3 regions of the Enterobacter sp. MG-EB028 genome follow, and region 3 is predicted to be linked to each of the others. Evidence: predicted binding sites of a transcription regulator. Region 3 holds the regulator's gene; each other region holds the start of a gene.

Region 1 (10,731 bases), 960 kb from region 3:
GCTGCTCTCGGTGATTGGCGCGCTGATCATTCAGGGCATGAACACCGGGATCCTGCTTTCGGGGTTCCAGCCGGAACTCAACCAGGTGGTAAAAGCGGTGGTCGTGCTTTGCGTGCTGATCGTCCAGTCGCCGCGCTTTGTCAGCATCATTAAGGGGATCCGTGGCCATGATAAAACGTAATTTACCGTTAACGATCACGCTGGGCGTGTTTGTGCTGGGGTATCTCTACTGCCTCACTCAATTCCCCGGTTTTGCCTCGACGCGCGTGATCTGCAATATCCTGACCGATAACGCCTTTTTAGGCATCATCGCGGTCGGGATGACCTTTGTGATCCTCTCCGGCGGGATCGATCTCTCCGTCGGCTCGGTGATCGCGTTTACGGGCGTATTCCTCGCGAAGGCGATCGGCTTCTGGGGCATCTCTCCGCTGGTGGCGTTTCCGCTGGTGCTGGCGATGGGCTGCGCGTTTGGCGCTTTTATGGGGCTGCTGATCGACGCGTTAAAAATCCCGGCGTTTATCATTACCCTCGCGGGAATGTTCTTCCTGCGCGGGGTGAGCTATCTGGTGTCGGAAGAGTCGATTCCGATTAACCATCCGGTGTATGACACGCTCTCCAGCCTGGCGTGGAAAATTCCCGGCGGCGGTCGCCTCAGCGCAATGGGGCTGCTGATGCTGGGCGTGGTAGTGATTGGCATCTTCCTCGCTCACCGCACCCGGTTCGGCAATCAGGTTTACGCCATCGGCGGCAACGCTACGTCGGCAAACCTGATGGGGATCTCGACCCGCAGCACCACCATCCGCATCTATATGCTCTCGACAGGCCTGGCGACGCTGGCGGGTATCGTCTTCTCGGTGTATACCCAGGCGGGCTATGCCCTTGCAGGCGTAGGCGTGGAGCTGGATGCGATTGCTTCTGTGGTTATCGGCGGCACGCTGCTCAGCGGCGGGGTAGGAACGGTGCTGGGGACGCTGTTCGGCGTGGCCATCCAGGGACTGATACAAACCTATATCAACTTCGACGGCACGCTCAGTTCCTGGTGGACGAAGATCGCCATCGGCATTCTGCTGTTTATTTTTATCGCGCTCCAGCGCGGCCTGACGGTGCTCTGGGAGAACCGACAAAGCTCGCCTGTTACCCGTGTAAACACATCGGTAACAGAGCGATAACACGCTGAATTTACTTAAAGTCTAAACATTTACCGGTAGCGGCCGATACTCTTCTTTTATGTCCAGAAATATCTCGCTACCGGAAATAATATCATGCTTAAAACGCTATCGATTCGTACCGGCTTGCTCTCTTTACTGGCCGTTATGACCCTTCTGCTGCTGATTGTCAGCGGCATCGGCATTTATGCCCTCACACAGAGTTCTTCTTCACTGCAGCGCATTAATCACCTTCAGGGTGAGCAGATGGTGCAGCTTAATTCAGGCTATACGCTGATCCTGCGCGCCCGCAATGAGGCGGGTCAGGCCGTCCGGATGATGGAAATCGGCATGCTGGACGATGCGGCCAAAGCGGTAAAAAACATCAATCAGGAAGTTGCCCTGGCCCAGAAAACGCTGAAAGGCGTGATTGACGGCGGCGTGGCTGACGAGCAGGGGCAGCAGCTCCTCGATAAAGTCGCGGCCAGCCTGGCGACGTATAACCAGCAGGGGATCGGCCCGATGCTGAAAACCCTGAATGACCAGAGCGCGGACAGCTATTACGATCTGCTGGAGAACACGCTGATCCCGGTAGCGAAGCAGTTTGATAACGATATGCAGGCGTTTCAAAAATGGAGCGAAGCGCGAGGTCAGGCGGAAGTGAGCGCCGTGCAGGCGAGCAAAACCCGCGTGCTGATCCTGATTATCGTCGCCGCGCTGCTGACGGCGGGCATTATCGTGCTCGCCTGGCTGGTGCTGCGCCATATGCTGCTTAAGCCGCTGTCGGCCTCCATTGCGCAGCTGGAGAACGTGGCGGCGGGGGACTTAACCCATACGCTGAATGCGCCGGCGAGCCAGGAGTTTAACCGCCTCAACGCGGCGATAGAGGAGATGCGCCAGTCGCTGATGAGCTCGGTTATGCGGGTACGCGATGCCAGCTCGCAAATTGACACCGGCAGCCGCGAGCTGACGGCGGGGAACCGGGATCTTGCCGAGCGCACCGAATCTACCGCCACGTCGCTGGAGCAGACCGCCGCCAGCATGGAGCAGATCACCGCGACGGTGAAGCTCAACGCCGATAATGCCGAGCAGGCGCACCAGCTGGCGAAGTCCGTTTCCGACACCGCCGATCACGGCAGCGAAATGGTCTGCTACGTGATTGAAAAAATGCGCGATATTTCAGGCAGCTCGGCGCGCATCGCCGACATCCTGAGCGTGATCGACGGTATTGCCTTCCAGACCAACATTCTGGCGCTCAACGCCTCCGTGGAAGCGGCGCGCGCGGGCGAGCAGGGACGCGGGTTTGCCGTCGTCGCGGGTGAAGTCCGCAACCTTGCCAGCCGCAGCGCCGACGCGGCGAAAGAGATCCGCTCGCTTATCAGTGATTCGCAGACCCACGTTAACGAGGGCAGCGAGCTGGCCCAGCAGGCGGGTGAAACGATGGATGAGATCGCAACAGAAGTGCTGCGCATGACCAAACTGATGCGCGAAATTGCCACCGCGTCTCAGGAGCAGAGCCGCGGCATTGAGCAGGTGAATATTGCGGTGAACCAGATGGACGAAACCGCGCAGCAGAATGCGGCGCTGGTGCAGCAATCCTCCGCCGCGACCCGCTCCCTTGAGGAGCAGTCACGTCAGCTGATGGAAGCCATGTCATCGTTCAAAGTAACGGCTCAGACTGCGGCATAATATTCCCCGGCCCCGGTGCATTCTGTGCCGGGGTTTTATTTCTCGCGGAATTTACCGCCGCAATATTATCGTGAATATCACCCATTAATATTTCCAGCGAACTGGTTAAGGCTAACGCTTTTTCCGTCGGCTCAAGATATAAACCTTTGCGGGAAAATAAAGGCTCATCAAACAGTTGATTAAAGCGTTTCAACGCCAGGCTCACCGCAGGCCGGGACATCTCCAGGCGCAAAGAGGCTTTTGCCATACTGCCGCAGCGGACGACTTCAATAAATACAGGAATAAGGTTTAAATCAATGCCGGTATTAGCCCGGGAATAATTTTTCATTGCAATTCTGCTCCAGGAAATAATTGTCAAACTGTTATGGAAATAATGCAGGAGCAGGGGTGAATATTAAAGCGTGTTTTTTATAAACACTTATACGGTAAAATATATAAATGTGTCGGGGAGCCAGACTGGCTCCCCGGGGGAGTGGGATTACGCGTCCGGATACTCACGGATAAAACGTTCAACGTCTTCAACCATGTGGTTGTTGCCGACGAAGAATGAACGGCGCTGGTGAAGGCTTTCCGGCACGATATCCAGAATACGCTCTTTACCGTCGCTCGCCTTGCCGCCCGCCTGTTCGGCCAGGAACGCCATCGGGTTGCATTCGTACAGCAGACGCAGCTTCCCGTCCGGGTGGCTGGCGGTGCTTGGGTAAAGGTAGATACCGCCTTTCAGCAGGTTACGGTGGAAATCCGCGACCAGAGAGCCAATATAGCGGGACGTGTAAGGGCGCTGGGTCGCTTTATCTTCTTCCTGACAGAATTTGATGTACTTCTTCACGCCGTTCGGGAAGCGGATGTAGTTGCCTTCGTTGATGGAGTAGGTGTTGCCTTTCTCCGGGAAGCGCATGCGTTCCTGGCTCAGGCAGAAAACGCCCAGTGACGGATCGTACGTAAAGGCGTGAACCCCGCACCCGGTGGTATACACCAGCATGGTGGAGGAGCCATAAACGACGTAACCGGCTGCAACCTGATTAATGCCAGGCTGCAGGAAATCTTCTTCGGTCACCGGCGTGCCAACAGGCGTGACGCGGCGGTAGATGGAGAAAATGGTACCGACAGAAACGTTAACGTCGATGTTGGAGGAGCCGTCGAGCGGATCCATCAGAACAACGTATTTAGCGTGTTCACACCCTTCGAAAACAACAATTTCATCTTCTTCTTCAGAGGCGATACCCGCAACGATGTCGCGCGCGCGCAGTGCAGCTTTCAGTTTTTCATTGGCGAACAGATCGAGTTTCTGCTGAACCTCGCCCTGAACGTTTTCGGCACCGCTGGCACCCAGGATATCGACCAGACCGGCCTTGTTGATATCACGGTGGATGATCTTAGCGCCCAGCTTTATTGCCGACAGCAAAGCAGTGAGTTCACCCGTAGCATGAGAGAACTCGTGCTGCTTTTCGACAATAAATTCACCTAACGTTTTCATAACACTTTCCCTGCATCTTTGTGAGTAGAGCGATTGTATGTTCACTAAAACGACTAAAGCCCAACAATCTTAACAAATATTCAAATAGTAGCGCAGAGGTGAATCGCGCCAGCAACATACGGATTTACCTGAAATGCGTTTCACAGCCGCTAACATGTGAGTAAAATGTGCGCCACATTGAAGAAGGATAGTGACGTATGCGCATTCATATATTGGGGATTTGTGGCACTTTCATGGGCGGACTGGCAATGCTGGCGCGCTCGCTGGGCCATGAAGTGACAGGTTCGGACGCCAATGTGTATCCGCCGATGAGCACGCTTCTGGAAAAACAGGGCATCTCGCTGATTCAGGGCTACGATGCCAGCCAGCTGGATCCCGAGCCGGATCTGATCATTATTGGCAACGCCATGACCCGCGGTAACCCGTGCGTTGAAGCGGTGCTGGAACGCAATATTCCGTTCATGTCCGGCCCGCAGTGGCTGCATGACTTCGTGCTGCGCGACCGCTGGGTAGTTGCCGTGGCCGGTACCCACGGAAAAACCACTACCGCCGGCATGGCGACCTGGATCCTCGAAGCCTGCGGCTACAAGCCGGGCTTTGTGATCGGCGGCGTGCCGGGTAACTTCGACGTCTCTGCGCGTCTTGGCGACAGCCCGTTCTTTGTGATTGAAGCGGATGAATACGACTGCGCATTCTTCGACAAGCGCTCCAAGTTCGTGCATTACTGCCCGCGCACGCTGATCCTCAACAACCTTGAGTTCGATCACGCGGACATCTTTGACGATCTGAAAGCGATTCAGAAACAGTTCCACCATCTGGTGCGCATTGTTCCGGGTCAGGGCCGCATCATCCTGCCGGAGAACGACATCAACCTGAAGCAGACCATGGCGATGGGCTGCTGGAGCGAGCAGGAGCTGGTGGGCGAGCAGGGCCACTGGCAGGCGAAAAAGCTCAACGCGGATGCCTCCGAGTGGGAAGTGCTGCTCGACGGTGAAAAAGTGGGCGAGGTGAAGTGGGGCCTGGTGGGCGAGCACAACATGCACAACGGCCTGATGGCGATTGCTGCGGCGCGCCACGTGGGCGTGCTGCCTGCGGATGCCGCTAATGCGCTCGGCTCGTTCATTAACGCCCGCCGCCGCCTGGAACTGCGCGGCGAAGCGAATGGCGTGACGGTCTATGACGATTTCGCGCACCACCCGACCGCCATTCTGGCGACGCTTGCCGCGTTACGCGGCAAGGTTGGCGGTACCGCGCGCATTCTGGCGGTGCTGGAACCGCGCTCAAACACCATGAAAATGGGCATTTGCAAAGACGACCTCGCACCGTCCCTGGGACGTGCCGACGAAGTCTTCCTGCTGCAGCCGCAGCATATTCCGTGGCAGGTGGCTGAAGTGGCGGATGCCTGCATTCAGCCTGCGCACTGGAGTGCGGACGTGGATGTGCTCGCGGATATGGTGGTGAAAGCCGCTCAGCCTGGCGATCACATTCTGGTGATGAGCAACGGCGGGTTCGGTGGGATCCATCAGAAGCTGCTGGACGGTCTGGCGAAGAAAGCGGAAGCGGCGGCTGCAGAGTAAAAAAAAGCCCGGTGGCGCTAGCGCTTACCGGGCCTACTTTCCCGTGTTTTCTCCCTCGCCCCTCCGGGGAGAGGGCTGGGGTGAGGGGAAGAGATTACTCGCCGTTCTCAGACAGCTCGCGCAGATACTGGAAAATCAGGCGCGCGGACTTCGGCGGCTTATTCCCTTCTTTCTCTTTCTTCGCGTTGCGGATCAAAGAACGCAGCTGCTGGCGGTCGGCATCCGGCCACAGGTTCAGTACTTCCGGTACTGCATCATCACCCTGTTCAATCAGACGATCGCGGATCTGCTCCAGCTTATGGAACAGCGCAACCTGCTGGTTGTGGCGGTTTTTCAGCTTGTCCAGCGCCTGACGGATCGGATCCACGTCGCGCTGACGCAGCATTTTACCGATAAGCTGAAGCTGGCGACGACGGCCTTCTTTTTTGATTTTCTGTGCCAGTTCAATGGCATCACGCAGATCCTGGTCGAGCGGGATCTTGTCCAGCGCGTTTTTACCCAGTTCTACCATTTCTGCGCCAAGCTGTTTTAACTCTTCGGCGTCACGTTTAATTTCACTTTTACTGACCCAGATGATCTCATCATCTTCGTCTTCGATGTCATCACCGGGAACGTCGTCGAGCCAGTCTTCGGGCTGCTTAGTCATGTCAGGCTCCTTAAAAAAAGAGGCTAATGTTACCAGTTAAGACGCGCACTGAAAAACGGTTCTCTGTTAGACTTCACTTAACTCTCTCTTACAGTATGGCATTTGCGATGAAAGTAACCTCACAAGTTGAAGCGCAGCGTAAGATTCTGGAAGAAGCCGTCTCCACCGCGCTGACGCTCGCTTCAGGTAAATCAGATGGCGCCGAAGTGGCGGTCAGCAAAACCACCGGCATTAGCGTGAGCACCCGCTATGGCGAAGTGGAGAATGTAGAATTTAACAGCGATGGCGCGCTTGGGATCACGGTGTATCACCAGAATCGCAAAGGCAGCGCGTCATCCACCGATCTCAGCCCGGATGCCATTGCCCGTACGGTGCAGGCGGCGCTGGATATTGCCCGCTATACCTCTCCGGATCCTTACGCAGGCGTGGCGGATAAAGAGCTGCTGGCGTTTGACGCGCCGGATCTCGATCTTTTCCACCCGGCGGAAGTGACGCCGGATGAAGCCATTGAACTGGCCGCGCGCGCCGAGCAGGCGTCATTGCAGGCTGACAAGCGCATCACCAATACCGAAGGCGGCAGCTTCAATAGCCACTACGGCATCAAAGTGTTCGGCAACAGCCACGGCATGCTGCAGGGCTACTGCTCTACCCGCCACTCGCTCTCCAGCTGCGTCATCGCTGAAGAGAACGGCGACATGGAGCGCGACTACGCCTACACCATTGGCCGCGCGCTGGGGGATTTGCAGTCTCCTGAGTGGGTGGGTAAAGAGTGTGCCGAACGCACGCTGTCGCGCCTGTCGCCGCGTAAACTCTCCACCATGAAGGCCCCGGTGATCTTTGCCAATGAAGTGGCGACCGGCCTGTTTGGCCATCTGGTGGGCGCTATCGCGGGCGGCTCGGTGTACCGTAAATCGACCTTCCTGCTCGACTCGCTGGGCAAGCAGATCCTGCCGGAATGGCTGACGATTGAAGAGCACCCGCACCTGCTGAAAGGGCTGGCCTCCACGCCGTTCGACAGCGAAGGCGTACGCACGGAACGCCGCGATATCGTTAAAGACGGCATTCTGACCCAGTGGCTGCTGACCAACTACTCCGCGCGCAAGCTGGGGCTAAAAAGCACCGGTCACGCGGGCGGCATCCACAACTGGCGCATTGCCGGTCAGGGCCTTAACTTCGAGCAAATGCTAAAAGAGATGGGCACCGGTCTGGTGGTCACCGAGCTGATGGGGCAGGGCGTGAGCGGCATCACCGGCGACTACTCGCGCGGTGCGGCAGGCTTCTGGGTCGAAAACGGCGAAATTCAGTATCCGGTGAGCGAAATTACCATCGCCGGCAACCTGAAGGACATGTGGCGCAATATCGTTACGGTCGGTAACGATATTGAAACACGTAGCAATATACAGTGTGGTTCTGTATTACTGCCGGAAATGAAAATCGCCGGCCAGTAATACCCGAAAAGCGTTTTAATAATAAAAAAGGAAGTGAGCAATGCGTAAACACCTGTTAGCGATCGTCGCGGCTTCAACGCTGGTTCTTGGCTCTTCTGCGTTTGCTGCCGATCTCGAAGACAACATGGACATCCTCAGTCAAAACCTGAAGATAGTGCAGAAAACGGACAATGCGGCCGAAATGAAAGGCGCACTGACCAAAATGCGTGAAGCGGCGCTGGACGCGCAAAAAGCGACCCCGCCAAAGCTGGAAAGCAAAGCGGCAGACAGCGCAGAGATGAAAGACTATCGCCACGGCTTTGACGTGCTGGTCGGTCAGATCGACGGTGCGCTGAAGCTGGCTAACGAAGGCAAAGTGAAGGAAGCCCAGGCGGCGGCTGACCAGTTTGTGGCGACGCGTAACACGTATCACAAGAAATATCGTTAATCGATCGCGCATCTGACAAACAACCAGCGGGGGCCAGTGGCTCCCGTTTTTTTTACGCGGTAATAAGTAAACCCTATCGCCATCACATTTTTGCGTCACCACGCCTGAACGTTTTCGTTTCCCCGGCGCGCGTTTTGCCGCTGGAATACGTGATATTCATCACGCAAATACCGTTATTAATCCAGATTCACCGCATTTATGTGGCACAGATCACTGCTGCGGCTCGCCTTTCCACTTCGAAGTGGAAAACAACTCGCTACAAACAATTCCCCCCCAACGTTAGTTTTATTCCAGAGCCATTAACGGGGTAAGACCAGTGATTAACGGAGCGGTAATGAACGACGTTGGGGAACAGGCGGAGCAAACAGAACAGCTCGCGACCACCATGCTGCAGCAGGTTTATGCCCTGCTGGCCCGAAACAACATCATCCCCAATGCGGTACAGGAGCAGATGCTCACCTCCCACGTGCGCGCAATGGCGCACCGGTCCGTGACCGGCGAGCCGCTGCCGGAGGTAGAAGCAGAGCTGTTTGACGAAATTTCACCAGATTCAATGCAACTTGCCCGTGAAGTGGTAGCGCAGTTTGGCAATCTTCCTGATGAAGAGGCCTGGCTGCTCTCCGTTCACTTTGAAGTCGCGAAAGACAACCTTTAAGGAGCAACACATGGAACAGATTACAGTCGTGATTGGCGATCGCCTGGGCAAAGGTCAGAAAGTGGCTGCCGGTGTGGAAAAAGCAGGCGGACGCGCGGTGGTTGTGCCGGGCATGGCGGCTGACATGAAGCTCGGCGACGTGATGAAAGCGGAAAATGCCACTTTCGGCATCTCCTTCTGCGGTAGCGGCGGCGCGGGTGCCATCACCGCCCAAACCAAATATGGCTACAAAGCCAAATACGGCATGCGTTCCGTGGATGAGGGCGTGACCGCCATCAACGAAGGCTGCAACGTGCTGGGCTTCGGCTTTATGGATAAAGAAGAGCTGGGCGAGCGTCTGGTACAGGCGTGGCAGAAGAAATACGGCGCATAAGCATGAAAGAACAGTTCACAACCACGGTGAGAGTGAAGGGCAAAGGCGACGCCAAAGCGCGCGCCTTTGCTGACGCGCTCAACCACGTTCAGGCCGCGGTGATGAAAGCCTCACCGCATATCTTACTGCGTATTGAGCCACAGGATGTGCAGGTTGTTCAGGCGCAAGAAGCGGTGCGTAAAGAAGCGTTTCTGTTCTTCTTTTTGCGCCGGGAGAGACGCACCTACAGCGTGGAGCTGGATGTGACCGTCAACGTGACCGCCATCAATCTCGACCGGGTGGATTTCGTCACGCAACGCTGATTATTCATAAAAAGGGCAGACTGATGTTCTTAATTATATTAATAAAATCGCTCATCATCGGCGGCCTGGTAGGCGTCGGTGTTGGCGCCGGGGCTGCACGCATGTTTCATGCGCCTACCACTCAGGGTATGGGCGCGTTTCGTACGTTGGGGGAACTGAACTCCTGCGAAGGGGATCCGGCTTCTCACTTCTCCTTTGGGTTAGGTTTCTTCTTTAACGCCTGGGCCTCTTCCGTGGCTGCAGGCGCCTTCACACAGGACGTTGACCACCGCATCATCCCGAACTGGGGTGCTGCTGCACTGATGATCAAAAACCGTAACGTCGGCGAAACGCTGCACGATCCCCGCAAAATGGCGATTGCCTGCGGCGTGATCGGCATGATCGTCGTGACCTTCCTGAACCTGACCGCCTCCTCCGTTCCGGCCGCGCTTCAGGTCACCGCCGTGAAGGTACTGGTGCCTGCCGCGAACCTACTGGTGAACACCGTCATGCCGGTGATCTTCTGGCTGGCGGCTATCGACGCGGGTAAAAAATCGGGCTTCTGGGCCACCATCTTCGGCGGCGCGGCGCAGCTGATTATGGGCAACGCCGTACCGGGCCTGGTGCTGGGGATCCTGATCGGTAAAGGCGTGGAAGAGAGCGGCTGGAACCACGTCACCAAAGTGATGATGGCGGCTATCGTCCTGCTCTTCGTGCTGAGCGGCTTCTTCCGCGGCTTCGACATGAAGATGATCGAATCCTTCCATCTGACCGTGCCGAACTGGCTCGATATGATCCACAACTCGCTCAGCGGTAAATAACAGGAGCCTCTACATGGAACAGAATAAAGGTTTTTGGTATGCCGACTGGTCGTTCCCGATCTTCGTTGGCCTGCTCTCCTCCGGCGTTTTCGCCGGGACGCACATGTACTACCTCTACGGTATCGGCGCGTTTAACGAAGTGGCCTTCGTGGCGATGCTGAAAGCGGGGATTGATACCGGCGTCTACGGCGC
Region 2 (10,731 bases), 2.1 Mb from region 3:
CAGGCAGCCCTGGAAAAAGGTAATAAAGCGGATCCCCGGGCCATCGACGGTACCACAGGATTCAAAGGAGTGAATGCGACCAATAGTTGACATTGCGGTGATATCTCCGAATTTGGCCCATCCGGGGGCCTGTGTAGTTGCACAGCTCAAAGGCTATGTCGAGTCTGTTTTGGCTGTTATCCATAGAGTATAGATAGCGGACAAAAGAGACTGATGAAGCGAGGGTGTTAAAAAGGCCCCACTTGCGTGGAGCCTTTATTGTACGCTTTTTAACGCGTGATTTCAGTCAATTCCACTTACATGGACTGAGTGAAAGTACGGGTGATAACGTCCTGCTGCTGTTCTTTAGTCAGGGAGTTAAAACGTACTGCGTAGCCAGATACGCGGATGGTCAGCTGAGGATATTTCTCAGGGTGTTCCATCGCGTCGAGCAGCATTTCACGGTTCATTACGTTCACGTTCAGGTGCTGACCACCTTCGATGGACGCTTCGTGGTGGAAGTAACCATCCATCAGACCCGCGAGGTTAGTTTTACGCACTTCGTCGTCTTTACCCAGCGCGTTTGGCACGATAGAGAAGGTGTAAGAGATACCATCTTTCGCGTAAGCAAACGGCAGTTTAGCAACGGAGGTCAGAGAGGCAACCGCACCTTTCTGGTCACGACCGTGCATTGGGTTAGCACCTGGGCCGAATGGCGCGCCAGCACGACGACCGTCTGGGGTGTTACCGGTTTTCTTACCATACACAACGTTAGAGGTGATGGTCAGAACAGACTGAGTCGGGATAGCGTTACGGTAGGTAGTCAGTTTCTGAATTTTCTTCATGAAACGTTCTACCAGGTCAACTGCCATGTCATCAACGCGAGCGTCGTTGTTACCAAACTGCGGATATTCGCCTTCGATTTCGAAGTCTACGGCCAGGCCGTCTTCGTCACGAATTGGTTTAACTTTCGCGTATTTGATTGCAGACAGGGAGTCAGCAGCAACGGACAGACCAGCGATACCACACGCCATGGTGCGGATAACGTCACGGTCGTGCAGCGCCATCAGAGAGGCTTCGTAGCTGTACTTGTCGTGCATGTAGTGGATAACGTTCAGTGCAGTGACGTACTGTTTAGCCAGCCAGTCCATGAAGTGGTCCATGCGCTCCATGACTTCGTCATAGTTCAGCACGTCACCTTTGATTGGCTCAGACTTAGGACCAACCTGCATTTTCAGTTTTTCATCAACGCCGCCGTTGATAGCGTACAGCATGGTTTTCGCCAGGTTTGCACGCGCACCGAAGAACTGCATTTGTTTACCAACAACCATTGGGCTTACGCAGCAAGCGATAGCGTAATCGTCGTTGTTGAAGTCCGGACGCATCAGGTCATCGTTCTCGTACTGCAGAGAAGAGGTGTCGATGGACACTTTAGCGGCGAATTTCTTGAAGTTCAGAGGCAGTTTTTCAGACCACAGAACGGTGATGTTCGGCTCCGGAGAAGGACCCATGGTGTACAGGGTGTTCAGGAAGCGGAAGCTGTTTTTGGTAACCAGCGTACGGCCGTCAACGCCCATACCACCGATTGATTCTGTTGCCCAGATTGGGTCACCAGAGAACAGTTCATCGTATTCAGGGGTACGCAGGAAGCGAACCATACGCAGTTTCATGACCAGGTGGTCAATCATTTCCTGAGCGTCTTGCTCGGTGATTTTGCCTGCTTTCAGGTCACGTTCGATGTACGCATCCAGGAAGGTAGACACGCGACCGAAGGACATTGCTGCACCGTTCTGAGACTTAACCGCAGCCAGGTAGCCGAAGTAGGTCCACTGGATAGCTTCCTGAGCGTTGGTTGCAGGACCAGAGATATCGCAGCCGTATTTCGCAGCCATCTCTTTGATCTGACCCAGTGCGCGGTGCTGTTCAGCAATTTCTTCACGCAGACGGATAGTCGCTTCCAGGTTTACGCCGTTTTCCAGATCGGACTGCAGGGAAACAAACTGCGCGTACTTGTCTTTCATCAGGAAGTCGATGCCGTACAGCGCAACGCGACGGTAGTCACCGATGATACGACCACGACCATATGCATCTGGCAGACCCGTCAGAACGCCAGATTTACGGCAGTTCAGAATGTCTTTGGTGTAAACATCGAATACGCCCTGGTTGTGGGTTTTGCGGTATTCGGTGAAGATTTTTTTCAGCATTGGGTCCAGCTCGCGGTTATACGCTTTGCAGGAACCTTCAACCATTTTGATACCACCGAACGGGATGATTGCGCGTTTCAGTGGTGCTTCAGTCTGCAGACCAACGATTTTCTCAAGGGCTTTGTTGATGTAGCCAGCATCGTGAGAAGTGATGGTGGAAGCAACGGAGGTGTCAAAATCAACTGGCGCGTGAGTGCGGTTTTCCAGTTTAACGCCTTCCATTACGCTGTCCCACAGCTTGGTGGTCGCATCAGTTGCGCCAGCCAGGAAGGATTCGTCACCTTCATACGGGGTATAGTTTTTCTGAATGAAGTCGCGGACGTTTACTTCATTCTGCCAGTCACCTTTCGCAAAACCTTCCCAGGCTGTGGCTAACTTTTCATTAAGCTCGGACATGTAACACCTACCTTCTTAAGTGGATTTTTTATTTACTGCCTGAGAAAACCATCAATGATGATCGTCGCCACGCAGGTAAATGACCCAGTATGTCAACCCAACTAACAGACCCCCACCGATAATGTTCCCGATAGTGACGGGGATCAGGTTATCAGTAATGAAATTCATAATAGTCAGGTGAGAGAAACTTTCCGGGGATGAACCAACTGCGGTCCAGAACTCCGGGCTTGCAAAGTTGCGGATAACAATCCCCATCGGGATCATGAACATATTCGCAATACTGTGCTCAAAGCCGCTGGCAACAAACATCGCAACCGGCAGAACCATAATCATGGCTTTATCCATCAGGCTACGACCCGAGTAGCTCATCCAGACCGCCAGGCAGACCATCAGGTTTGCGAGGATGCCGAGAGCAACGGCTTCGATAAATGTGTGATGCATTTTGTGGTCGGCGGTCTGCAGGACGTTAAGGCCCCAGCCGCCGTTGGCGGTCATATACTCGCCAGAGAGCCACATCAACAGAACAAAGAGCAGACAGCCAATCAGGTTACCAACGTAGACGTTAAGCCAGTTGCGCGCCAGTTGACCCCAGGTAATTCTTCCGCTGGCCTTTGCCACGACAATCAGCACCGTTGAGGTGAAGAGGTCGGCGCCGCAGATGACGCAGAGAATCAGGCCCAGTGAGAAGCAAATGCCGCCAATCAGTTTAGCTATGCCGAAAGGCATTCCGGCAGTACCGGTGGTGGCGGTGATGTAGAAGACGAAAGCGATTGAGATGAACACACCTGCGGTGATCGCCAGATAGAACGTCTTCATCGGGTGTTTCGTTGCTTTATAGACACCCGCTTCTTCGGCAACTTTTGCCATCGCGGCGGGGAGTAAAAGATCAAAAGGGTTGTCAGCTTTCACACTAACTCTCTCTTTATTAAGTCGGCGACGAGATACTAACAAAGCATTATAGAAGAGAAATTGATATAGATCATATCTCGCCTGGCTTATAGGCCCGCAGTGTGTATGGTTTTACAACAAATGCGGAGTAAGTATTTGATTATCCGTATAAAAATAAATTTTAAAAGTTATGAAAAGAGTTGAATTTTTTCGTTCGGCCCCCTTCGAAACAGTTAATTAATATGGGGTATTTACCATAAAAAGTAACAATAAAGCCCAGGCAAATATTATTATATTTACCCATGTTTAACTTTATTATTACAATCAATAATCATTGCCGAAGAGAATAAAAAACGGGGCAATGAAATTGCCCCGTAATATAGCCCAGACGATTGAATACGCCTACTGCTGTTAATGTTATGTGCGCTTATTTTGACCAGTAAGCGGCTTTTGCTTTCTGCAGCTTTTCATAGGCCTTCAGCAGAGACTGATGCGCCGGGAAGGCTTTCAAATCGCTGTCAACTGCCTGCAGACCGTAGAACGGCTCTTCACCGCTCAGCGCCGCGCTGGCGGCTTCAACCGCTTCAGCACCGTACATACGTACGAAAGCGTTCAGGTACTGCAGTGGCTCGCGATCGTCTTCCTGTGCAAGCAGCAACAGGGTTTGCAGACAGCGGTAATAGTTGGTGCGCTCGGCGGAGAAGACCGACTGGTTAAACTCCATGGTCCATTCGGTCCAGGCCAGGGCCTGATCCAGATCGCCGCCCGCCAGCGCCAGCATCGCTTTCAGTTCGCCGATGCGCAGGGTGTACCAGCCGTTGTCTTTCCCGGTCGCCAGACCCAGCAGTTCGCGCACGCGGGTAAAATCATCGTGGCCCTCATCGTCCAGCTGGGCGATCAGGTTGAGATAATCTTCTTTCTCCCACTCGCTGCCCGGCAGGGACAGCAGGGTCTCACGCAGGTGCGCGCCCATGCTGTTGTTAGCCAGCCACAAATCTTCCGCCGGATAGATGTCGGACATGCCGGGCACGATGATGCGGCACGCGTAAACGCCCAGGTGTTCGTAGTCGGCAATGTAGACTTCCTGATCTTCGGCGTTGAAGATTGCCATCAGCGTGGCGAACTCTTCTTCCGTGGTACCGGCAAAGCTCCAGTCCACGAACGGATAGTCCGCGTCCTGCTTGAACATATCCCAGGAGATCAAACCGCTGGAGTCGATGAAGTGGGTTTCGAGGTTGGTATGCTCGGCCACTTCTTCATCGTCAAACGTTGGCGGGGTAAACACGTCGAGATCTTTCAGGCTACGGCCCTGCAGCAGCTCGGTCACGGTACGCTCCAGCGCCACACCGAAGTCAGGATGCGCGCCGAACGAGGCAAAGCAGGTGCCGTTAGTCGGGTTAAACAGCACGACGCAGATAACCGGATATTTACCGCCCAGCGAGCCGTCGTAGGCAAAGATTGGGAAACCTTCCGCTTCCAGCTTCGCGATGGATTCCACCACGCCCGGGTAGCGCGCCAGCACGTCCGCCGGGATCTCCGGCAGGCTGATGGATTCAGCGATGATGCGGTTTTTAATGTGACGCTCGAACACCTCAGACAGGCCCTGCACGCGTGCTTCGTTGCGGGTGTTACCGGCGGACATGCCGTTGGACACATACAGGTTGCCGACGATGTTCATCGGAATATAAACGGTCTGCTCGTCAGACTGACGGGTGAACGGCAGGGCGCAGATACCGCGATCTTCGTTACCCGATTGCAGATCGATCAGCATGCTGGCAGTCAGTTCGTTTTCTGGATCGTAGAAAGCGCGCAGGCGTTGATCGAGGATCCCTTCCGGCAGTTCGTCGTCTTCGGTCAGCGGGAACCATTTTTCGTTCGGATAGTGAACGAAAGGACCGTTGGCGATGGTTTCACCCAGCCAGAAGTCAGCAAAGAAATAGTTGGTGGACAGACGCTCAAAATACTCACCCAGCGCAGAGACCAGTGCCGCTTTTTTCGTCGCGCCTTTACCGTTGGTAAAGCAGAGCGCGCAGTCTTTGTCGCGAATGTGCACGGACCAGACGTGAGGCACCGGGTTGAGCCAGGAGGCTTCTTCGATGTTAAAGCCCAGGTCGGTCAGTTTCTGCTGGAAGCGAGCGATGGAATCTTCCAGAGCGGCGTCTTTGCCGGGGATAAACGTTTGAGTCATGGCGTTCACTTTTATCGTACGTAAAGCGCGCAATGATACGGGTTTTGAGTGACGGGTGCTATCTCCGGCGAAAATAAATGGCTGGGCTATGCTTAGTGACAGTAACTGACTGTTAAGGCATAGAAAAATGAAAGCATTTGATCTCCAGCGGATGGCGTTTGATAAAGTTCCTCCTGAATTTCTGGGCGAAGTGGCGCTGCGAAGCCTGTATACCTTCGTACTCGTCTTCCTGTTTCTTAAAATCACCGGCCGTCGCGGCGTTCGGCAGATGTCGCTGTTTGAGGTGCTGATCATTCTGACGCTGGGCTCGGCGGCGGGAGACGTCGCCTTTTATGACGATGTGCCGATGGTGCCGGTATTTATCGTTTTTGTCTCACTGGCGCTACTTTACCGTCTTGTCATGTGGCTGATGTCGAAAAGCGAAAAGCTGGAAGATCTGTTCGAAGGGAAGCCGGTGGTTATCGTCGAGGACGGCCAACTGGCCTGGGAAAATGTGCAAAGCGCCAATATGACCGAGTTTGAGTTCTTTATGGAGCTTCGCCTGAACAGCGTTGAGCAACTGGGGCAGGTGCGTCTGGCGATTATGGAAACCAACGGCCAAATCAGCGTCTATTACTATTCTGACGACGAGGTGAAGCCGGGACTGTGTATCCTGCCGGATATGCTCATAGAGCGTTTCAGAACGGTACCTGAATCAGGCGAGTATGCTTGCGTAAGATGTAGCCATGTTGTCGCGATGCAGCCAGGGGATCGTCAATTATGCCCCCGCTGTGCAAATCCGGAATGGACGAAGGTTAGCCGGGCCAAACGTATTACCTGACAGCCATTTTGTCGGTTTTGTCGTATCGAGGCGGCAGATTGTTTTGTGTGACGCGGGGCACATTTCCCCGGTCATAAGTTTTAGACATTGCGGCGCGTGTCACTGAATGATAAAACCGATATCCACAGTTATAACTTATGGCTTTTAGCGTGGTGAGGGGAAATGGCTCAAGTCTTTAATTTCAGTTCAGGTCCGGCAATGTTACCGGCAGACGTGCTTAAACAGGCTCAACAGGAGCTGTGTGACTGGAACGGTCTGGGTACGTCGGTGATGGAAATCAGCCACCGTGGTAAAGAGTTTATTCAGGTGGCCGAAGAGGCAGAAAAGGATTTTCGCGATCTGCTGAATATTCCCTCGAACTACAAAGTATTGTTCTGCCACGGCGGCGGCCGCGGTCAGTTTGCAGGCGTACCGCTGAATATCCTCGGTGACAAAATGACGGCTGACTACGTTGACGCGGGTTACTGGGCGGCAAGCGCCGTTAAAGAAGCGCATAAATATTGCACGCCGAATGTTATCGATGCCAAAGTGACCGTTGACGGTCTGCGCGCCGTGAAGCCTATGAGCGAGTGGCAGCTTTCTGATAACGCCGCCTATCTTCACTACTGCCCGAACGAAACCATTGACGGGATTGCCATCGACGAGACGCCAAACTTTGGCAAAGATGTTGTGGTTGCCGCCGACTTCTCCTCCACCATTTTGTCTGCGCCACTTGACGTCAGCCGCTACGGCATTATCTATGCGGGCGCGCAGAAAAATATCGGTCCTGCGGGCCTGACTATCGTCATCGTGCGTGAAGACTTGCTGGGTAAAGCGCATAAATCCTGCCCGTCGATTCTCGACTACACCGTGCTGAACGATAACGACTCCATGTTCAACACCCCACCAACGTTTGCCTGGTACCTCTCCGGCCTGGTCTTCAAATGGCTGAAGCAAAACGGCGGCGTGGCGCAGATGGACAAGGTGAATCAGCAGAAAGCCGAACTGCTGTATGGCGTGATCGACAAGAGCGATTTCTACCGCAACGATGTAGCGAAAGCTAACCGTTCCCGCATGAACGTGCCATTCCAGCTGGCGGACAGCAGCCTGGACAAAGTGTTCCTGGAAGAGTCCTTCGCGGCAGGCCTGCACGCGCTCAAGGGCCACCGTGTGGTGGGCGGCATGCGTGCCTCTATCTATAACGCGATGCCGCTGGAAGGCGTTAAGGCCCTGACGGATTTCATGATCGACTTTGAACGTCGTCACGGTTAATTTGCTGTTTTTCACCCCCGCAGCGTCCCTGCGGGGTTTTTATTATGTTGAGTTGAGAGTTTAGTTTTCATGGAATCCCTGACGTTACAACCTATCGCGCGGGTAGATGGCACCATCAATCTGCCTGGTTCAAAAAGTGTCTCGAACCGCGCTCTGCTGCTGGCAGCTCTGGCAAACGGCACCACCGTCCTCACTAACCTGCTGGACAGCGATGACGTGCGCCATATGCTCAATGCGCTGAAAGCGTTGGGCGTTCATTACACACTCTCTGACGATCGTACCCGCTGCGAAGTGACCGGCAACGGCGGCGCACTGCAGGCGAGTGAAGAGCTTGAGCTGTTTCTGGGCAACGCGGGTACCGCGATGCGTCCGCTGGCGGCGGCCCTGTGCCTGGGGAGCAACAACATCGTGCTGACCGGCGAGCCGCGTATGAAAGAGCGTCCGATAGGTCATCTGGTAGATGCCCTGCGTCAGGGCGGCGCGCAGATTGACTATCTGGAGCAGGAAAATTATCCGCCACTGCGTCTGCGCGGGGGCTTTACCGGCGGTCACGTCGAGGTTGACGGCAGCGTCTCCAGCCAGTTCCTGACGGCACTGCTGATGACCGCGCCGCTGGCCCCACAGGATACGGTTATCACGATTAAAGGTGAGCTGGTCTCCAAACCGTATATTGATATCACGCTGCACCTGATGAAAACCTTCGGCGTTGAGGTGGAAAACCAGTCTTACCAGCGCTTCGTGGTGCGCGGGGCACAGCGGTATCAGTCTCCGGGTAACTACCTGGTGGAAGGGGATGCGTCATCCGCGTCCTACTTCCTGGCCGCGGGGGCGATTAAAGGCGGTACGGTAAAAGTGACCGGCATTGGCCGCAACAGCGTGCAGGGCGATATTCGTTTTGCGGACGTGCTGGAAAAAATGGGCGCTATTGTCACCTGGGGCGATGACTTCATCTCCTGTACCCGCGGCGAGCTGAACGCCATCGACATGGACATGAACCATATCCCGGATGCGGCGATGACCATTGCCACGGCGGCGCTGTTTGCCAAAGGCACCACCACGCTGCGTAACATCTACAACTGGCGCGTAAAAGAGACGGACCGCCTGTTCGCAATGGCGACAGAGCTGCGTAAAGTCGGCGCTGAGGTAGAAGAGGGCGAAGATTACATTCGCGTTACCCCTCCGGCAAAACTGCAGTTTGCGGAAATCGGGACCTATAACGATCACCGTATGGCGATGTGTTTCTCGCTGGTGGCGCTGTCCGATACCCCTGTGACCATTCTCGATCCGAAATGTACGGCAAAAACCTTCCCGGACTATTTCGAACAGCTGGCGCGCATTAGCACCCTGGCATAATGAATACCTGCCGCATCACCTGATGCGGCATTTCCTTACGCTTCCTGACGATCTTTCCCGCTCATTTCTTCTACACTCTGCTTCAATCATTCCGCAATTTGCACGCAAAGGTAACAGTTGCGCACGTTGGCGCGTATAATGCGCGGCGTTCATGTTAACGGTATGCCTTATTTAAGGAGAAAAAGATGACGGCAATTGCCCCGGTAATCACCATTGATGGGCCGAGTGGCGCAGGGAAAGGTACTCTGTGCAAAGCGATGGCGGAAGCATTGCAATGGCATCTTTTAGATTCGGGAGCAATCTATCGCGTGCTGGCGCTGGCTGCGCTGCATCATCATGTGGATGTCGCCTCTGAAGAAGCGCTGGTACCGCTGGCTGCGCATCTGGATGTGCGTTTTGTTTCCACCGATGGCAACCTGGAAGTGATTCTGGAAGGTGAAGACGTGAGCGGCGAAATCCGTACGCAGGAAGTCGCTAATGCGGCCTCTCAGGTGGCCGCTTTCCCACGCGTTCGCGAGGCGCTGCTACGTCGGCAGCGTGCGTTTCGTGAAGCCCCGGGTCTGATCGCTGACGGACGCGACATGGGAACCGTAGTATTTCCTGATGCACCAGTAAAAATTTTCCTTGACGCCTCTTCGGAAGAGCGTGCTCAACGCCGCATGCTTCAGTTGCAGGAAAAGGGGTTTAGTGTTAACTTTGATCGCCTTTTATCCGAGATAAAAGAGCGCGATGACCGCGATCGTAACCGCGCCGTCGCACCACTTGTTCCTGCAGAAGATGCTTTAGTACTGGATTCAACCAGTTTAACTATTGAGCAAGTGATTGAAAAAGCGCTACAATATGCGCGCCAAAAACTGGCACTCGCGTAATTGCGACCGATTTAGCAGTACCCCCGCTGCAATGGACTGACGGCGGGTATGTGAAACAACCCCATCCGGCACGGAGCCAGGTGGACGTTAATATTAACCTGAAGATTAAACATGACTGAATCTTTTGCTCAACTGTTTGAAGAATCCTTAAAAGAAATCGAAACCCGTCCGGGTTCCATCGTTCGCGGTGTTGTTGTTGCTATCGACAAAGACGTAGTACTGGTTGACGCCGGTCTGAAATCTGAGTCCGCCATTCCGGCTGAGCAGTTCAAAAACGCCCAGGGCGAGCTGGAAATCCAGGTTGGTGACGAAGTTGACGTTGCTCTGGACGCAGTAGAAGACGGCTTCGGCGAAACCCTGCTGTCTCGTGAGAAAGCTAAACGTCACGAAGCATGGATCACGCTGGAGAAAGCTTACGAAGAAGCTGAAACTGTGGTCGGTGTTATCAACGGCAAAGTTAAAGGTGGCTTCACTGTTGAGCTGAATGGTATTCGTGCGTTCCTGCCAGGTTCACTGGTAGACGTTCGTCCAGTCCGTGACACCCTGCACCTCGAAGGCAAAGAGCTTGAGTTCAAAGTAATCAAGCTGGACCAGAAGCGTAACAACGTTGTTGTTTCCCGTCGTGCCGTTATCGAATCCGAAAACAGCGCAGAACGCGATCAGCTGCTGGAAAACCTGCAGGAAGGCATGGAAGTCAAAGGTATCGTTAAGAACCTCACTGACTACGGCGCATTCGTTGACCTGGGCGGCGTTGATGGCCTGCTGCACATCACCGACATGGCG
Region 3 (10,731 bases):
AAAGCGCGTGCCTGGAAAACGCTGAAGTGGCAAATTGCCAACGGCATTCAGTTTGTGCGTACCCACGTTGATGTTTCCGACCCGACGCTCACCGCCCTGAAGGCGATGCTGGAGGTGAAGCAGGAGGTTGCCCCGTGGGTGACGCTGCAAATCGTCGCGTTCCCGCAGGAAGGTATTCTCTCTTACCCGAACGGCGCGGCGTTGCTGGAAGAGGCGCTAAAACTGGGGGCTGATGTGGTGGGGGCGATCCCACACTTCGAGTTCACCCGGGAGTATGGCGTGCAGTCGCTGCATATCGCTTTCGATCTGGCGAAGAAATATGACCGCCCGCTGGATATCCACTGCGATGAAATTGACGACGAACAGTCGCGTTTTGTCGAGACAGTGGCAGCGCTGGCCTATGAGGCCGGCATCGGCCCGCGCGTCACCGCCAGCCACACCACCGCCATGCACGCTTACAACGGCGCTTACACTTCGCGGCTTTTCCGCCTGCTGAAGATGTCGGGGATTAACTTCGTGGCTAACCCGCTGGTGAATATCCACCTGCAGGGGCGTTTTGACGATTATCCGAAGCGCCGCGGCATCACCAGGGTGAAAGAGCTGCAGGAGGCAGGCATCAACGTCTGCTTCGGCCATGACGACGTCTTCGACCCGTGGTACCCGCTCGGCACCGGCAACATGTTGCAGGTGCTGCACATGGGGCTGCACGTGTGCCAGATGATGGGCTATCCGCAGATCGACAGCGGCCTTAATCTGATCACCCATAACAGCGCCCGTACTTTTGGCCTGAGCGACTACGGTATTGAGACGGGAAATCCGGCGAACCTGATTATTCTGCCTGCGGAGAGCGGGTTTGAAGCCGTGCGCTGCCAGGTGCCGGTGCGCTGGTCAATCCGTCAGGGGAGGGTGATTGCTACTACGCAGCTGGCGCAGACGTGGATCCAGATGGATATCGGGGGAGAAGAGGTGAGCTTTGCCAGAAACAGCCCCTCTGCCGAGCGCAAAGGGGCGTAGGGATTAGTGAGACGCCGCTGTCGCGTTGTGCTGGCGGTGGCGGGTCACAAAGCCCAGAACGAAGCACATGATGAACACCACGGCATACAGACCGTTAGCGGTATGCAGCGCCGCCAGCGGGCCGCTGTGGGCAACGATCGGGCCCGTCACCACGAAGGTGAGCATGGTGCCGATGGTGCCGCAGGTCAGCACGAAGTTGACCAGCTTCGGCGAGGCCACTTTGGTCTGCAGGGAGCCCAGGGTGATGATCGAGGTGTAAATCGCGCTGGAGAAGAAGCCCAGGGTCAGAATGAACCACGGCATATGCTCCGGTGAACCGTTGATGAACAGGTACATCAGCACGGTCGCCAGGCCTGCGAGCACGGTCAGAATGTGCTGCAGGTCGAAGAAGCGCAGGATGAAGCTAAACGCCCACATGCCGAACATGTAAGACATCCAGAAATCGCTCACCAGTTTACCCGCGTCGTTCAGGCTCATGCCCAGGCCTTTGGCGTATTCCGGTACCCAGGAGATAAAGCCCAGCTGGCCCAGGATGTAGCACAGGGCGGCGATGGAGAGGAACAGCACGCCGATGCCCCATTTCTCTTTCGCGACGGGCTCTGCAGTAGTTTGCGCTTTCTTGCCCAGCACCGGGAACTCACAGCCGAAGGTCAGGATAAAGATCGCCACGTAGACGAGGCCGATGCAGGCGTATACCCAGTACCACTCAATGCTGCGCGCCAGCAGAACGGCGGCGACCATCGGGAAAATCATTCCGGCCATGCTGAAGAAGGAGTCGGTAAACAGCAGGCGCGCGCCGCGCTGACGGCCTTCATACATATGGGTAATCAGGAACGTACCGATCGACATGGTGATCCCGCTAACCAGACCAAGCACGAACATGGCGGCGGAGAACAGTGCAATGCTGTGGCTCAGCATCAGGCCCGCCACGGCGGCGACCATCAGCACAAAGCCAAAGCGCAGCTGTGTTTTCAGCGGGACAATTTCCATCAACCAGGCATTCAGGAAGATAGAGATCAGGATCCCCGCGTTGAGGAAGGTGAAGGTATTACTCATGCTGGAAACGGGCAGCTGGAAGTAGTCTGCGATATTTCCCATCACCATCCCGGTGACGATCACCAACGCGCCGGTAAGGGCGTAGGAGAAAAAGCTGATCCATGTGAGCTTGATGCGATTGCTGTTAGTCATGTCTGGCCTGTTCAGAAAAAGAAAAGCGCCGAAGGGGCGCTGAGAGCGGGCAGATTTTAGTCGCTAAAGTGATCCATTCCTATCTTTTAAGGGTAATGATTATGTCATTGCAGGTTTTAATGTGATCTAAATCACATTAAGTGACGGTCTAACCAATCGTTTGCGCAGTAATAATTGTTTCAATTTCGTAAAATTAGGTAAAAGGCTGGTCTACGTTCATACTGCTCTTTAGAATCAAGCCATTCGCTTTTTATACTGCGCTTTGTTAAGGAATTCTCATGCTCAAATCAACACTGGCGGCTGTCGCAGCTGTGTTTGCTCTTTCTGCCGTTTCCCCTGCTGCGCTGGCAGCAAAAGGGGACCCTCACGTTCTGCTGACCACCTCTGCCGGGAACATTGAGCTGGAACTGAATAGCCAGAAAGCTCCGGTTTCTGTGAAAAACTTCCTCGACTACGTGAACAGTGGTTTCTACAACAACACCACCTTCCACCGCGTGATCCCTGGCTTCATGATTCAGGGCGGCGGCTTCAACGAGCAGATGCAGCAGAAACAGCCGAACCCGCCTATTAAAAACGAAGCGGACAATGGCCTGCTGAACAAGCGCGGCACTATCTCCATGGCGCGCACGGCGGATAAAGACAGCGCTACCAGCCAGTTCTTCCTGAACGTGGCGGATAACGCCTTCCTCGACCACGGCCAGCGTGACTTCGGCTATGCGGTCTTCGGTAAAATCGTGAAGGGGATGGACGTGGCGGACAAGATTTCGCAGGTACCGACTCATGACGTTGGCCCGTACCAGAATGTGCCGTCCAAACCTGTCGTGATCCTCTCCGCGAAAGTTCTGCCATAAGCCTCTTCGACACGGGCGATCCTCGCCCGTGCTGTGTCCCCTCCCTGCGAAAGCGCGTTTTGCTGCTTATACTTGTGGCAAACGGACTATTCAGGGAGGCGTTAAGTGAAAAAACTCACCGACAAGCAAAAATCCCGTCTCTGGGAGCAGCAGCGTAACGTCAATTTTCAGGCCAGTTGTCTCCTTGAAAAAGGTAATGGTCCTGCGGAGCCCGGCATTGAGACGCTGGAGCTTGGGCCTTCAGCGCCCGGGTTACCGCATCTGTGCCTTATCCACCGTCATCTGTATCACAGAGAGATGAGGCAGGCAGGCGAATTCCGTATCGACGATATTTTTAAGGGTGACATTCCCTTTTGCCATTTTGAGTACATCGAGAAGATGGGTAATGAGCTGATGGCGGCGCTGGAAAGCGAAAAGTATCTTGTGGGTCTGGAAAAAGCGGCGTTTGTTGACAAAGTGAGTCACTACTACTGTGAAATCAACATGCTGCATCCCTTTATCCGCGGTAATGGCATTGCGCAGCGCGTCTTCTTTGAGCAGCTGGCTATCCATGCAGGTTACGCGCTGAGCTGGCGGGATATCGATCCCGAGCAGTGGGTAGCGGCGAACCGAAGCGGCGCCATGGGCGATTTGAGCGCACTGAGCGTTATCTTTGCCAAAGTAGTGAGCGAAGCGCGGGAATCTGAGTAGAATAGGGCGGCATTTTTTTCGGGAGCCGCCATGATTCTGCTGATTGATAACTACGATTCCTTCACCTGGAACCTTTACCAGTATTTTTGCGAACTGGGTGCAGAGGTGGTTGTCCGCCGCAACGACGAGCTCAGCCTGGCCGATATCGAGTCGCTGGCTCCGCAGAAAATCGTCATTTCGCCGGGGCCGTGTACGCCATCGGAATCGGGCATTTCTCTGGACGTTATTCACCACTATGCCGGCAGGCTGCCGATCCTGGGCGTCTGTCTCGGCCATCAGGCGATTGCCCAGGTATTTGGGGCTACCATCGTGCGTGCCGCAAAAGTGATGCACGGCAAAACCTCGCCGGTTACCCACACCGGCACGGGCGTATTCACAGGGCTTAATAACCCGTTAACCGTGACGCGCTACCATTCGCTGGTGATTGACCCGCCGACGCTACCCGACTGCTTTGACGTGACCGCCTGGAGCGATACCCAGGAGATCATGGGGATTCGCCACCACGAGTGGGATCTCGAAGGCGTGCAGTTCCACCCGGAAAGTATCCTCAGCGAGCAGGGGCACGCGCTGCTGGCAAATTTCCTTAATCGCTGAATATCTGTTGCCTTGCTGTGATTTTTTATGCATATTTTGTGATTATATTTTCACAATCAATGTGACATAAAATGGATGGGCATGACATGGCAACTGAACAACCAGCAATTACCCGCGCGACATTCGATGAAGTGATTCTGCCGATTTATGCACCGGCTGAGTTTATCCCGGTGAAGGGGAAGGGCAGCCGCGTCTGGGATCAGCAGGGCAAAGAGTATGTGGATTTCGCGGGCGGTATTGCGGTTACGGCGCTGGGTCACTGCCATCCTGCGCTGGTGGAGGCGCTGAAAACCCAGGGCGAAACCCTGTGGCACACCAGTAACGTGTTCACCAACGAACCGGCGCTGCGCCTGGGCCGTAAGATCATTGATGCCACCTTTGCCGAGCGCGTGCTGTTTATGAACTCCGGCACCGAGGCCAACGAAACCGCCTTCAAGCTGGCGCGCTACTACGCGACAACGCGTCACAGTCCTTACAAAACCAAAATCATCGCCTTCCATAACGCCTTCCACGGACGCTCTTTCTTTACCGTCTCCGTTGGCGGCCAGCCGAAGTATTCCGACGGCTTTGGCCCAAAACCGGCAGACATCGTCCACGTGCCGTTTAACGATCTGCACGCGGTGAAAGCGGTGATGGACGACCACACCTGCGCGGTAGTGGTGGAGCCGATTCAGGGTGAAGGCGGCGTGACGGCGGCGACCCCGGAGTTCCTGAAAGGGCTGCGCGCGCTGTGCGACGAACATCAGGCGCTGCTGGTGTTTGATGAGGTACAGTGCGGGATGGGGCGTACCGGAGACCTGTTTGCTTACATGCACTACGGCGTGACGCCGGATATTCTGACCAGCGCCAAAGCGCTCGGCGGTGGTTTCCCGGTGAGTGCGGTACTGACGACGCAGGAGATCGCCTCCGCGTTCCACGTCGGATCTCACGGCTCCACCTACGGCGGTAACCCGCTGGCGAGCGCCGTGGCGGGAGCCGCGTTCGACATCATCAACACGCCGGAAGTGCTGAACGGCGTTAGCGCGAAACGCGAGCTGTTTGTGAAACACCTGAAAAAGATTGATGAACAGTACGACGTGTTCAGCGAGATCCGCGGAATGGGGCTGTTGATTGGCGCCGAGCTGAAGCCGCAGTACAAAGGCCGCGCGCGCGATTTCCTTCACGCTGCCGCGCATGAAGGCGTCATGGTGCTCAACGCGGGGCCGGACGTGATGCGCTTTGCGCCGTCGCTGGTGGTGGAAGAAAAAGATATAGAAGACGGGTTAACCCGCTTTGCCGCGGCGGTCGCGAAGCTCGTTAAAGGCTAATACTCGGTTCGCTTTAACCGGCGCGTTAACCAAATCCCGTGATGCGGGCGCTGACGCCATGCCACCGACGAAATGGTGTGCATGGTGTTCAGATGTCCCAGCACACGCTGCAAATGCTGCTCCAGCGTGCTCATCGGCCCGTGGGTTAACGTCTCCGGCGCTTCCAGAATGTTTGAGTCGCCCGATTCGCCCGGCGCGTCATACTCCAGACGCTGCTGACACCTCTGCAACGCAATTTCACACGACTGCAAATAGCGCTGCGCCAGATCCGGCGTCAGCATCGTGTGCTCGCGCGCCAGCGTCGTCATGGCGTTGATATGCTCGACGATAAACTGGCTGTGCGTCACCCACAGCTTCATGTCCGCCAGATAATGAGAATTAAAGCCCGGCTCCTGCATCGCCTGATTCAGCGAGTTAAAGAGGGCGTTATGCGCCTGGTTGACCTTCATACGTTCGTAGGCAAGCGGGGAAGGCTGCGGATCGTCGCTCAGGATCAGACGAATGGCCTGCTGATCGGCCTCCAGCGCGTCGTGGGCGTTCTGTCTTAGCAGCCCGCTCTGCCACTGTGGCCACAGCCAGACCATACCGCCAAAGGCGATCAGACAGCCAATCAGCGTGTCGATCAGGCGGGCAACGATGAACTGTTCGCCGTTAAGCGTAAGCAGCTGCAGGGTATATACCGCCGTTACCGTAAAGCCCACCATCGCCCAGCCGTAGTTTTTGCGAATGATTAGATAGCTCACCAGGGTGATAGCCAGCATGCCCGCCAGGGTATAGCCCTCGGGCACGTGAAAGTGCAGCGTCACGCCTGCAATAATCAGCCCCGCCATCGTGCCGCCCGCCCGGTGCAGAATGCGCACCCGCGTGGCGCCATAGCCGTTCTGGGTGACAAACAGCACGGTCATTAAGATCCAGTAGGGTTTCGGCAGGTGCAGCGCCATGCCCATCAGGCTGGCGATACTGAGCATGACGCTAATTCGTGCGGCGTTGCGCAGGGCGGACGATTTAAGAGAAAGATAGCTTTTGAGCGCCGGCAGCAGCGGCAGACGTTTTTGTTTATCCGCCATCAGGTCGCGGGGATAAAGCGGTCGCTGGGTGCGCAGCACGCGGGCGATGCGGCTGAAGTGCCAGGCGGCAAACTGGCCGACCGGATTTTCCGGGTGCTGACGGGCAATTTTCTCCAGCGCGCCGAGCTGTTTGTCCATGTTAAAGCGCGTGGGGTAGCGGTGATAAAGTATATCGTCAGCCAGCACCCGCAGGCGCGCGGAGACGGTCTGCGCGTTCCAGCGAATCACCGCTTCGGCATGGCTGCGCTCAACCAGCTTTTGCACCTCCTGCGGGTGATGAAGGCTAACGGAGATATGCTCCTGAAGGTCCAGCCCCACCTGGAAGGTACGCAGCAGCCGTTTGTACTCGTGGTTCTTGTTTGCGGCGAGCATATGCAGCTGCTGATAGCACTGGCTTATCAAATCCACCACTTTTTGCTGGCGCGTCAGCAGCGGCGGTAAGGATTTTTCCGGATCGGTATGCTGGGTGAGCAGGGTGTATTTGGCTTCGCAGTAATCCGCAAGCTGCACGTAGAGCAGGCTCAGAGATTCTCGCAGCGGCTGCTCTCGCCATAGCCAGAACCAGAACCAGTTAAACAGCCCGTACCACAGCGTGCCGAGGGCGTAGATCAGCAGCGGCTCCCACACGGGCATATTCCCGGCGAGGCTCAGGGTAAAGATGGCCGCAATGAGTGACGCTGGAAGCAGGCGAGCGTGCAGCGAGCTGATTTCCGCCGTGACGCCGAGGGTCATCGCCAGCACGGTCAGGATCAGTGGCAGGGGAATATCGCGAGCCAGTAACAGCTGCACCGCGAGGCTACAGCCTGCAAACAGGCAGCCCCCGATAATCAGGCGTTTGAAAAAGCGCTTATGCGGCGTGTCCAGACCGGCGATGTTGCAGCAGGCGGGCACGAGGGAAAACAGCAGGCCCTGCTGAAGATGACCCAGGAGCAGGCCCACGGCCACAGGAAGACACAACACCAGCGTTTGTCGCAGTGCGTAGTTAACTTCCGGGTGATAGATCAGCCTGCGCCACATGGGGAAAAGAGACAAAAACGGCGTGACACCTCGCGATGGCACGCCGTTTAAGCAGGATTAACGGGTTCCGTAAACCACGATGGTTTTACCGTGGGCGGAGATCAGGTTTTGATCTTCCAGCATTTTCAGAATACGGCCCACTGTTTCACGGGAGCAACCAACGATCTGACCAATTTCCTGACGGGTAATTTTAATTTGCATGCCGTCCGGGTGGGTCATCGCGTCTGGCTGTTTCGCCAGGTTCAGCAGGGTTTGCGCGATACGGCCGGTCACGTCCAGGAAGGCGAGGTTACCCACTTTCTCTGACGTCACCTGCAGACGGCGCGCCATCTGGGAAGAAAGACGCATCAGGATGTCAGGGTTTACCTGAATCAGCTGACGGAATTTCTTGTAAGAAATTTCAGCCACTTCACATGCTGTCTTTGCACGAACCCAGGCGCTACGTTCCTGGCCTTCTTCAAACAGGCCCAGTTCACCGATAAAATCGCCCTGGTTCAGATAAGAAAGGATCATCTCTTTCCCTTCCTCATCTTTGATCAGCACTGCCACCGAGCCTTTGACGATGTAATACAACGTTTCCGCTTTTTCACCCTGGTGAATCAGCGTGCTCTTCGATGGGTACTTATGAATGTGGCAATGAGACAAGAACCATTCGAGAGTCGGGTCTGTTTGCGGTTTGCCAAGCACCATGCGCTGTTATCCTCTGTTATAAGCTGTCACCAGAGTCATCAGATGCATCCGGACTCTGGGGTTGCAATCGAATTCTTACCCATACCCTGGGAAGTCGGCTGTCGTAACGTTTCGCAGCCAGTAAAGTTTGATGTCCTCTGCATACATGTGTAACGTCAATGTATTACTGTAGCATCCTGAGTGTTTTAGCATAGCTTTCGCCGCGTGTCTCCTGGTGTCTCGCTTCAGCATGATGCAGGTCGCCTTCCATTGCGAGAAATGTAACGCACGCGTAATCTGTCACCAAAAATGCAACGTTGGAGTTAATGAATATGCAAGCGCGCGTGAAGTGGGTTGAAGGTTTAACGTTCCTGGGGGAGTCCGCGTCAGGACACCAGATTTTGATGGATGGTAACTCCGGCGATAAAGCGCCGAGCCCAATGGAAATGGTGCTGATGGCGGCAGGTGGATGCAGTGCGATTGACGTGGTGTCGATTCTGCAAAAAGGTCGTCATGACGTAACGGATTGCGAGGTTAAACTCACCTCAGAACGTCGCGAAGAGGCGCCACGCCTGTTCACCCACATAAATCTGCACTTTGTTGTCACCGGGAAAGCGCTGAAAGACGCGGCGGTTTCACGCGCGGTGGACCTGTCTGCGGAGAAGTACTGCTCTGTGGCGCTAATGCTGGAGAAAGCGGTAAAAATTACGCATTCGTATGAAGTGATTGAGGTGTGATTCACGGGGCATCGTGCGTGTTGATGCCCTCACCCTAACCCTCTCCCACGGGGAGAGGGAACATCTTTACGCGATCTGCTTCCCTTCCATCAACCGCTGAACCAGCGGCGTCATGATGAGCTCCATTGCCAGCCCCATTTTTCCACCCGGCACCACTAACGTATTCATGTGCGAAATAAACGAGCCCTGCAGCATCGCCAGCAGCCAGGGGTAATCAATGCCTTCAAGATTGCGGAAGTGGATCACCACAAAGCTCTCGTCCAGCGACGGGATGCTTTTCGCCGCGAACGGATTGGAGGTGTCCACCGTCGGCACGCGCTGGAAGTTAATGTGGGTGCGGGAGAACTGTGGCGTGAGGTAATTGATGTAGTCTTCCATGGAGCGCACCACGGAGTCCATCACCGCCTCGCGCGAATGGCCGCGCTCGCTCATGTCACGCGTTAGCTTCTGGATCCACTCCAGGTTAACGATAGGGACCACCCCGACCAGAAGATCCACGTGGCGCGCCACGTCGTGCTGAGGCGTAACCACGCCGCCGTGCAATCCTTCATAAAATAATACATCGGTGGGTTCCGGCAGCGGTTGCCAGGGGGTAAAGGTGCCCGGTACCTGGTTCCAGGGTACGGCTTCATCGTAGGTGTGAAGATACTTGCGGGACTGCCCGGTACCGCTCTGCCCGTATTCGCGGAAGGTTTGCTCCAGCAGACCGAAATCATTGGCTTCCGGGCCGAAGTAGCTGATGTGTTTACCCAGATCGCGCGCCTTGCGGATCGCCATGTCCATCTCCGGGCGCGTATAGCGGTGAAAGCTGTCGCCTTCGACCTCCGCCGAACGGAGATTCAGCTGGGCGAAAATCTTGCGAAAAGCGAGGCTGGTGGTGGTGGTTCCCGCACCACTCGACCCCGTAACGGCAATAATGGGATGTCTGGCAGACATAGCAACTCCCTGACTGAAAAGGTTGGAAGATCAGCCGTGAAACGCGTTGCGGGGCATGATATTGACCGTCTCATGCAGTTCTGACCACACCAGCACCACGTCGCCGCTTTTCAGCTGGCGTTTAACATCGTTGACCTTTTGCTCAAGCGAACGCTCATGTTCACCATAATCGGTGCCTTCGCGTAATACAAAGCTTTCAATCAGATTATCGAGCGTTTCGGGAGCCAGATCTTGCCAGGGAATGATCATTTTGCACCGTCCAGGTAAGGAGTAAGCCAGTCAGGAATACGCGCCTCCAGCCACATTTTCGGGCGGCGCAGCGTGCCGCCGATAAACCCAACGTGGCCGCCATGTTCAGTTAACTGATAGTGAACGTTGTCGGGCAGGAATTCCTGCGCGGGGATCGAGTGGTGATCCATAAACGGGTCATCCTTGGCGTGAATGATCAGCGTCGGCTGCGTGATTTTGCTGAGCAGCGGCATGGCGCTGCACTGACGATAATAGTCAATTGCATCGGCGAAGCCGTGGATTTTCGCAGTGATCAGATCGTCGAACTCGCGAATACGACGCACCTTTTTCAACTGGCGCAGGCTTACCGGCAGGGTATCCGGGTAGGCCTTGAGCTTACGCGCCGCGTTGGCCTTCAGCAGGTTAAGCAGGT

What was found. Region 3 encodes CRP, which controls carbon source genes, mostly activating them, when cyclic AMP is high. Its sites were predicted from a motif close to ATGTGANNNNNNTCACAT; they were not measured.
Region 1: ACR42C_RS02355 (glycine dehydrogenase) is a predicted target of CRP. The motif match lies at 8,608-8,625, and genes of this name have one in related genera.
Region 2: focA (formate transporter FocA) is a predicted target of CRP. The motif match lies at 3,547-3,564, and genes of this name have one in related genera.

What each region holds. Positions count from the first base shown of each region.
Region 1 covers NZ_CP195079.1:503,884-514,614, forward strand. Annotated here, with positions in the region: gene ytfT (galactofuranose ABC transporter, ATP-binding protein YtfT) at 1-181, shown strand, start outside; gene yjfF (galactofuranose ABC transporter, permease protein YjfF) at 168-1,169, shown strand; gene ACR42C_RS02320 (methyl-accepting chemotaxis protein) at 1,263-2,834, shown strand; gene ACR42C_RS02325 (helix-turn-helix domain-containing protein) at 2,806-3,162, opposite strand; gene fbp (class 1 fructose-bisphosphatase) at 3,313-4,311, opposite strand; gene mpl (UDP-N-acetylmuramate:L-alanyl-gamma-D-glutamyl-meso-diaminopimelate ligase) at 4,509-5,888, shown strand; gene yjgA (ribosome biogenesis factor YjgA) at 5,983-6,534, opposite strand; gene pmbA (metalloprotease PmbA) at 6,630-7,982, shown strand; gene cybC (cytochrome b562) at 8,023-8,409, shown strand; gene ACR42C_RS02355 (glycine dehydrogenase) at 8,726-9,064, shown strand; gene ACR42C_RS02360 (SFCGS family glycine-rich protein) at 9,075-9,437, shown strand; gene ACR42C_RS02365 (DUF4312 family protein) at 9,440-9,739, shown strand; gene ACR42C_RS02370 (DUF4311 domain-containing protein) at 9,763-10,539, shown strand; gene ACR42C_RS02375 (DUF4310 family protein) at 10,553-10,731, shown strand, end outside.
Region 2 covers NZ_CP195079.1:1,680,965-1,691,695, forward strand. Annotated here, with positions in the region: gene pflA (pyruvate formate lyase 1-activating protein) at 1-93, opposite strand, end outside; gene pflB (formate C-acetyltransferase) at 297-2,579, opposite strand; gene focA (formate transporter FocA) at 2,631-3,488, opposite strand; gene ycaO (30S ribosomal protein S12 methylthiotransferase accessory factor YcaO) at 3,895-5,655, opposite strand; gene ACR42C_RS07925 (DUF421 domain-containing protein) at 5,783-6,475, shown strand; gene serC (3-phosphoserine/phosphohydroxythreonine transaminase) at 6,638-7,726, shown strand; gene aroA (3-phosphoshikimate 1-carboxyvinyltransferase) at 7,796-9,079, shown strand; gene cmk ((d)CMP kinase) at 9,265-9,948, shown strand; gene rpsA (30S ribosomal protein S1) at 10,060-10,731, shown strand, end outside.
Region 3 covers NZ_CP195079.1:4,418,598-4,429,328, reverse strand. Annotated here, with positions in the region: gene ACR42C_RS21125 (cytosine deaminase) at 1-1,014, shown strand, start outside; gene tsgA (MFS transporter TsgA) at 1,018-2,202, opposite strand; gene ppiA (peptidylprolyl isomerase A) at 2,481-3,053, shown strand; gene ACR42C_RS21110 (putative adenosine monophosphate-protein transferase Fic) at 3,159-3,743, shown strand; gene pabA (aminodeoxychorismate synthase component 2) at 3,774-4,337, shown strand; gene argD (bifunctional acetylornithine/succinyldiaminopimelate transaminase) at 4,424-5,644, shown strand; gene ACR42C_RS21095 (YccS/YhfK family putative transporter) at 5,641-7,728, opposite strand; gene crp (cAMP-activated global transcriptional regulator CRP) at 7,786-8,418, opposite strand; gene ACR42C_RS21085 (OsmC family protein) at 8,730-9,134, shown strand; gene ACR42C_RS21080 (phosphoribulokinase) at 9,201-10,070, opposite strand; gene ACR42C_RS21075 (YheU family protein) at 10,101-10,319, opposite strand; gene ACR42C_RS21070 (hydrolase) at 10,316-10,731, opposite strand, start outside.